3 regions of the Psychromonas sp. L1A2 genome follow, and region 3 is predicted to be linked to each of the others. Evidence: predicted binding sites of a transcription regulator. Region 3 holds the regulator's gene; each other region holds the start of a gene.
The links. Region 3 encodes LexA, which represses DNA repair genes until DNA is damaged. Its sites were predicted from a motif close to TACTGTATNNNNATACAGTA; they were not measured.
Positions count from the first base shown of each region.

Region 1: the regulator LexA is predicted to act here: its motif matches at 1,197-1,216, upstream of ruvA (Holliday junction branch migration protein RuvA).
Region 2: the regulator LexA is predicted to act here: its motif matches at 1,101-1,120, upstream of GQR59_RS12045 (DNA topoisomerase III).

Region 1 covers NZ_WUAG01000001.1:695,145-697,426, reverse strand. Annotated here, with positions in the region: gene ruvB (Holliday junction branch migration DNA helicase RuvB) at 1-393, opposite strand, end outside; gene ruvA (Holliday junction branch migration protein RuvA) at 500-1,123, opposite strand; gene rarD (EamA family transporter RarD) at 1,256-2,143, opposite strand; gene ruvC (crossover junction endodeoxyribonuclease RuvC) at 2,226-2,282, opposite strand, start outside.
Region 2 covers NZ_WUAG01000002.1:352,633-354,914, forward strand. Annotated here, with positions in the region: gene GQR59_RS12045 (DNA topoisomerase III) at 1-1,090, opposite strand, end outside; gene GQR59_RS12050 (hypothetical protein) at 1,320-1,955, shown strand; gene GQR59_RS19020 (DUF1294 domain-containing protein) at 2,107-2,282, opposite strand, start outside.
Region 3 covers NZ_WUAG01000002.1:1,833,157-1,835,438, reverse strand. Annotated here, with positions in the region: gene GQR59_RS18390 (SCO family protein) at 82-759, opposite strand; gene lexA (transcriptional repressor LexA) at 899-1,525, opposite strand; gene GQR59_RS18380 (type II secretion system protein N) at 1,679-2,282, opposite strand, start outside.

The DNA.
Region 1 (2,282 bases), on a different contig from region 3:
TTCCATCGCTGGATATAAGATTTCTTCAACAATCGGGCTTAAACGATGTATTTCATCAATAAAAAGCACATCATTTTCTTCAAGGTTAGTTAACAGTGCCGCTAAGTCCCCTGCTTTTTCTAAAATTGGTCCAGATGTCGTTTTAATATTAACTTCTAATTCATTCGCTACGATATGCGATAACGTTGTTTTACCTAAACCAGGCGGTCCAAAAATAAGCAGATGATCTAAGGCTTCATTACGCTGGCGTGCCGCTTCAATGAAAATTTCCATTTGTGCGTTTACTTGTGGCTGCCCTTCATAATCAGCTAATAGTTTAGGGCGAATAGCCCTATCTATTAAATTATCATCGGTTTTTTGAGTACCTGAAATAAGGCGGTCTTCTTCAATCATGAATTACTCTATTAGTTTAAAAATAAGCATTTACTAAAACAAAAATAGCAGCAGTAAGCGCGCACTTAACACAGAAATTTATAGTGATGTTATATCGTGAGACAGTCTACATCATATTCTTTAATGAACTACGGATAAGGGCTTCACAATCCATCCCTTCTTTATAAATTTGCTGTATGGTTTTTTCCGCTACAGCCGGTTTATACCCTAAAGCAATCAAAGCACTAATTGCTTCGTCTTTTGCATTGCCGCTTACAAATGTATTTTCGAAATCATTAGTTAATGACAATCTATCTGATTCTGGTGTTAATAAGTCACTTCCGCCCCAATTTTTCAGGCGATCTTTCATTTCAACCACTAAACGCTCGGCAGTTTTTTTACCAACACCAGGTAGCTTAACTAACGTAGTGACTGCATCGTTATTGATACACTGAACAAATTGATTCGCCGACATACCAGATAAAATAGCCAATGCGAGTTTAGGTCCAACACCATTTACTTTAATTAACTCTCGAAACATCGCACGTTCGTGTTTATCAGCAAAGCCATAAAGTAATTGTGCATCTTCTCGAACAACAAAATGAGTATAAACAATTGCTTCTTCACCTACTGCAGGTAGTGGATAAAAAGAGCTCATTGGTAATTGAATCTCATAACCGACGCCAGCCACATCCAATAAGATTTCAGGAGGCTGCTTTTCTAATAAAATACCACGTAATAATCCAATCATACTGTTCCCTGCTTTGTCATTAATGAACACAATCTATATAAGATAAAGACGAATATTAACAAGCATAAAAAACAACTGACTAAATATCCAGTACTTTATGCTAAGTTAGCTAATTTAAAGCATCTAGTTTGTTTATTTAAACCACTTAATCAGTTTATTTTCAAAAACAAAAAGTAATATTCCGGACCAAATACAGGCGAAGGTGAACATTTTAATGAATGAAATGGGTTCATCATAAAGTAGTACGGCAAATAAAAATAATAACGAAGGGGCTAAATACTGAAAAAATCCTAATGTCGATAAAGGCAACCGTAATGCAGCTTGCCCGAAAAATATTAAAGGCATTGCCGTGACAACACCTGCCAGTATTAACCATACATTGAGTGACCAATCATTATTAAATAAGTTAGACGTATCGCTATGTGTGATCACCATTAAATAAAATGCGGCAATCGGTAACACCACCATTGTTTCTAAAAACAATCCTGTGATTGCTTTCACTTTTACTTTTTTACGTAATAAACCATAAAATGCAAAACTAAATGGCAAGACTAAAGAAACCCAAGGTAATTCACCAAGTTGCCAAGCCTGTGCAGCTACGCCAATAAAGGCTAAGAACACTGCAAACCATTTTAAACGTGATAACCGCTCACTAAGAAAAACCAGCCCTAACATTACGTTCACAATAGGGTTAATAAAATAGCCTAAGCTCGCCTCTAGCATTTTTCCATTATTAATAGCCCAAATAAAAACTAACCAATTACAACTTATTAATAATGAGGTCATTGTTAGCATCAATAGACTTTTATATGAACGACAAACAGATATAACATTCGGCCAGTCTTTTAAATACGAAACTAATAAAGCAGTCACAACTACCGACCAAATAACACGATGAGCGAGAATTTCATAAACAGGAATAAAGCCTAAATGCTTAAAATAAAGGGGGGCAATGCCCCACATTAGATAAGCGCCCAATGCGTAAAAAATGCCTAACTGTGTCTCTGATAGTTTGTTCATAATTTCTCGATAAATAACCGATTAACACCCATTCATGGGTAATAATAGTTCGAAGCTATAGTCTATTTTAGGAAAGTCAACATTAGCGGAAACGCCCACGTACCGTTTTTTTAACTTGTCCAGCCATCGCAACTAGCGA
Region 2 (2,282 bases), 1.5 Mb from region 3:
CTTTCATTGCACTGTCGTTATTCTCAATTGCTTGAGTAACATACTTCGCTTGTTGATGATGATTACGCGGTAAATAACGCGAATCTGAACGCGGATAAGTGATTAGTTTATGCCTTTCATAAAGCCCCTGTGCAGCATCTAACACTTGCTGTGCGCTATAACCAAAACGCTTTGCGGCATCAATTTGTAAACTAGATAAATTATAAGGTAATGGTGCGACCTGTTTTTTATTTTTATTAATGAAGCTTTTAACTGTAGCGGGTTGATTAGTAATACGTGCCGCTACGTTTTCTGCCAACCCCTTTACTAATACACGCCCCTCTGAATCTTGATAAGGTGCACAAGCATCACTTGGTTGCCACTTAGCTGTAAAATTAGGTTCATTTTTATGTTGATTCATAGCCTGGCAATGCGCGAGTACTTCATAAAAGGGTTTACTAACAAACTGCTCAATTTCTTTATCACGCCTTGCTACTATGCCCAATAACGGTGTTTGTACTCGACCAACCGATATCACTCCTTTGTAGCCAGATTTTTGTGCAAGTAAGGTATAAGCGCGCGTTAAATTTAAACCATATAACCAATCTGCACGGGTTCTCGCTAAAGCTGACGTTGAAAGAGGAATAAAATCTTGATTTGAACGCAATTGCTGTAGCGAACGTTTGACTGCATTAACCGTTAAATCGCTAATTAAACAACGTTCTACTTGCTTTAGTTTATTGCCTTTTACACCACTAAAATGAATTACTTCGTCGACTAAAAGTTGTCCTTCTCTATCTGGGTCACCCACATGCACTAATTGATCGGCTTGTTTAATTAGCTTTTTTAAAATACTTAATTGTTTACTTGTGGTTGCAACAGACTTTAATTTCCATTTTTCAGGAATAATTGGAAGGTGTTCAAATTTCCATTGCTTAAAACTAGGATCGTAAGCTTCAGGATCAACCTGTGTTAGTAAGTGCCCAATACACCAACTAACAACATCACCGTTACCTGCATAGATGCATCCATCAGCTTTACGATGTGGTTTTGGCAGTGCATCTGCAACTGCACGACCTAAGCTTGGTTTTTCAGCAATATATAATTTCAACGAACACTCCAACTGTTTTTATAAACAGTATTTTATATGGTGTAATAATTCAAGTTTTAGACGTCTTTATTTGCAACTAGTTTTACTATTGTTTGACTAATCACCAATGATTCTTAAAATGCCCCTTAATATTTAGGATATATCACTCGCATAAATTAACCTGTATAACTTATTTTATATAAGCTTATTCGGAATTAGTTAATTAGCATGACCTCATAGGAATTGAGATATGAAAATGTCAAACAAGATAACATCATCATTATGTTTCAGCGCAGCGTTATTAGTGTCAGCCTGCGGCTCCGAGGAAAACACTGAAAAGCAAATAAGCGAGCCAATGGCGATTGATTTACAAGAAGAAGCAGTACAAACAAGCGAAGCTAAACCGACATTATTAGAAAGAGCAAAAATAGCCGCTTCTGCAGCGAGAAAAACAGATCCCACTAAGTCTTGGGATGCTGTAGGTAAATCCAGCGAAGAAATTTGGGAAAAAAGTAAAAAGACCAGTCAAGATATTTTAACGTTAGGCACAGAGTCGAGTAAAGAAGCTTTACAGAAAAGTAAAGAAATAAGCCAAGAGATCTGGGAAGGTAGTAAAGAAGCAAGTACAGCGCTTTGGGAGAATGGTAAAGACTCTAGTGAAGAAGTCTGGAATGAGAGTAAAGAGACAACTAAAGAGCTTTGGGATAACGGAAAAGAATCTAGTAATGAGCTTTGGAAAGACGGCAAAGAAAACAGTACAAAGCTTTGGGATGAACATATACAAAAACTAGAAAAATTGTTTGATAACAATGATGATAATGATGAAAGCGCTGAAAATGATGCCTTTAATAAAGCCAATGAAGCATTTGAGGCCGATGAGATTTAATGCTGTTTATTTGAAAAGTTCGGAGCACTTATTTTATTTAAAAACTAAATTAAAGGCTGTGTTTAGAGATTGTATTTAGCAGCTATATTTAGAAGAAGTATTTAGAGACTATATTTAGAATAAATATCTAGAGGAAAGATTTAAAGCTATATCAGTAATTTAGCCAATACGATAAATAACCTACCACTGTTGTTAGGTTAATAAGGCTCATAAAATAAAACCACCGGCGAAAACTTACTTTGGTAGTTTTGTGATTAAAGACGATTTGACCTAATATACTCGCAGGCCAACCAGATAATAATGCTAAACAATAGAAGTGTTTTTCAG
Region 3 (2,282 bases):
ATTCTTCGCTTAAAGATGAATAAACCGCTTAGTCTTAGTTAACTGCGCGGTTATTCTAAAAACGGGTCAATGTTAGCTACCCTATTGATTAATTTCATTATTATATTGTTGCTGTAATTCTTTAATATCTTCAACCATTAAATCCATATCTACGCTATTAATACCTTGCTTATTAGGCACAGACTTAAACGTTGCATGCAACTTTCCATCCGGGTCAATTAAAACAATAGATGCACTGTGATCGACCAAATAAAAATCATCTGTATCACCCGCTTCAACAATGCCATAAATTAAACCAAGCTGTGTTACAAAAGGCCATAGTTGTTTATGTGTGCTCGTTACACCGATAAAGTTTTTATTAAAATAATGAACATAGTCTGCGAGTTGTTCCGCTTTATCTCGATTAGGATCAACAGAAACAAATACAACTTGAGTGGTTGTATTATCATCATTAGTTAAACTAGGATAAATACGATCTAAATCAGCGAGTGTAGTAGGGCAAACATCAGGACAAAAAGTATAACCAGCAAAGAAAAGCGTCCATTTCCCTTTTAATGATTCATTTGTAAAAGCAACTTTTCCCGCTTTTTCAAAAGCAAACTCATTTAAAATAATACGCGGTTTAGCTAAAAATAAAGCATTATTATCTGTTTCAAATGTATCACCATTTTTAGCATTTAGATTAATGGCTTCTAATCCACCTAACGCAAAAAATAAACCCACGATTACAATACTGCATATAATTATTATACGTTTCATTTTTTTACTCTATTTGCTCAAAGCAAGTGATGAAAATGCCAATAAATAGAATAACTATTTATTGGCATTTTCTTCGCTTTATTAATTTATTTACTGCATTTACTTAAGCGATTAAGTTACAAAGCAGATAGATAAACGTTTACATCCAATCAGCAGTACGAATAACACCAACTGCAATACCTTCAATATCAAATGATTGAAACTCTAAATCAACCTTAATGGGATCGAATAATGTATTTTCAGCTTTTAATGTTATTTGCTTACCATCACGATAAAAGCGTTTAACGGTTACATCATCTTCAACTCTTGCAACAACTACTTGGCCATTATTGATATTTTGGGTTTTATGTACAGCTAATAGATCACCATCCATAATACCAATATCTTTCATGCTTTCGCCCTGAACACGCAATAAAAAATCTGCCGCAGGATGAAATAAAGTAGGATCAACATTGTAATGAGTTTCAACGTGCTCTTGAGCTAAAATCGGCTCTCCGGCAGCTACTTTACCGATTAAAGGCAAGCCTTCGTTGGCTGCTTCATTATCTTTATGCTCACTAATAACGCGAATACCACGAGATGTGCCAGATAATATTTCAATCGCCCCTTTACGTGCTAATGCTTTTAAATGCTCTTCTGCTGCATTGGCACTTTTAAAACCTAGAATTCTTGCTAATTCCACGCGTGTTGGTGGCATGCCAGTCTTTGTAATTTGATCTTTTATTACGTCTAGGACTTCGCCTTGGCGTTTAGTTAACTCTTTCATTAGGATCTCCACGCGATAATAAACTGTAAACAAACACAGTGTATATCCATACATGGTTAAATACTAGTTAAGACTCTTCTTTTTATTATTAGATAGGAAATAAAGTCCAATAATGCTAAATAATGACCCAACAATACTCTATTAATTCATTACTTAAAGTTGTCCACTAAAGCTAAGTGTCGTTGCCCCACTTTCGTTTTTTGGGCCAATCCACGTTAATGATTTAGCAATCGAAGGAGCCAACTTATCGGTTCCTTGAATCTCTCCATTTAACTTATATATGCCGCCTTCGCCTAAACTAATATCTAAGGTTGTTGCTAATTCATCTGACTCTTGAGTAACAAATGCCGTAACCTCACCATTATCACATCCGAGATCAACAGTAGGAGAAGCTAAATTGACTACGCCTAACTGACTAGATACGACAGCATTTTGCCAAAGTACGTTACCTTGTAATTGTTCACAATAGGGTTTGCCTTGTGTGAATTCTTTAATGACTGCGGAAAAATCTCCTGAAATTTTAGCCGGCAAACGCATTGGCAATAATGTTAATAATTCTTTTGAACTTAAATCTAAAATAACATTTGATGCGCTTATCCCTGAAAAACCATAACGAACAATACCTTTACCAGACATAGCTTGAGAACCGTTGTTAAATGAAGCATCGGCCTCTAGGTTTAATGTAAGTAATGCCATTAACTGCACATCCCATTTTACATTATCAAAGCGCAATTTACGGTTAACTACAATTTGCTTG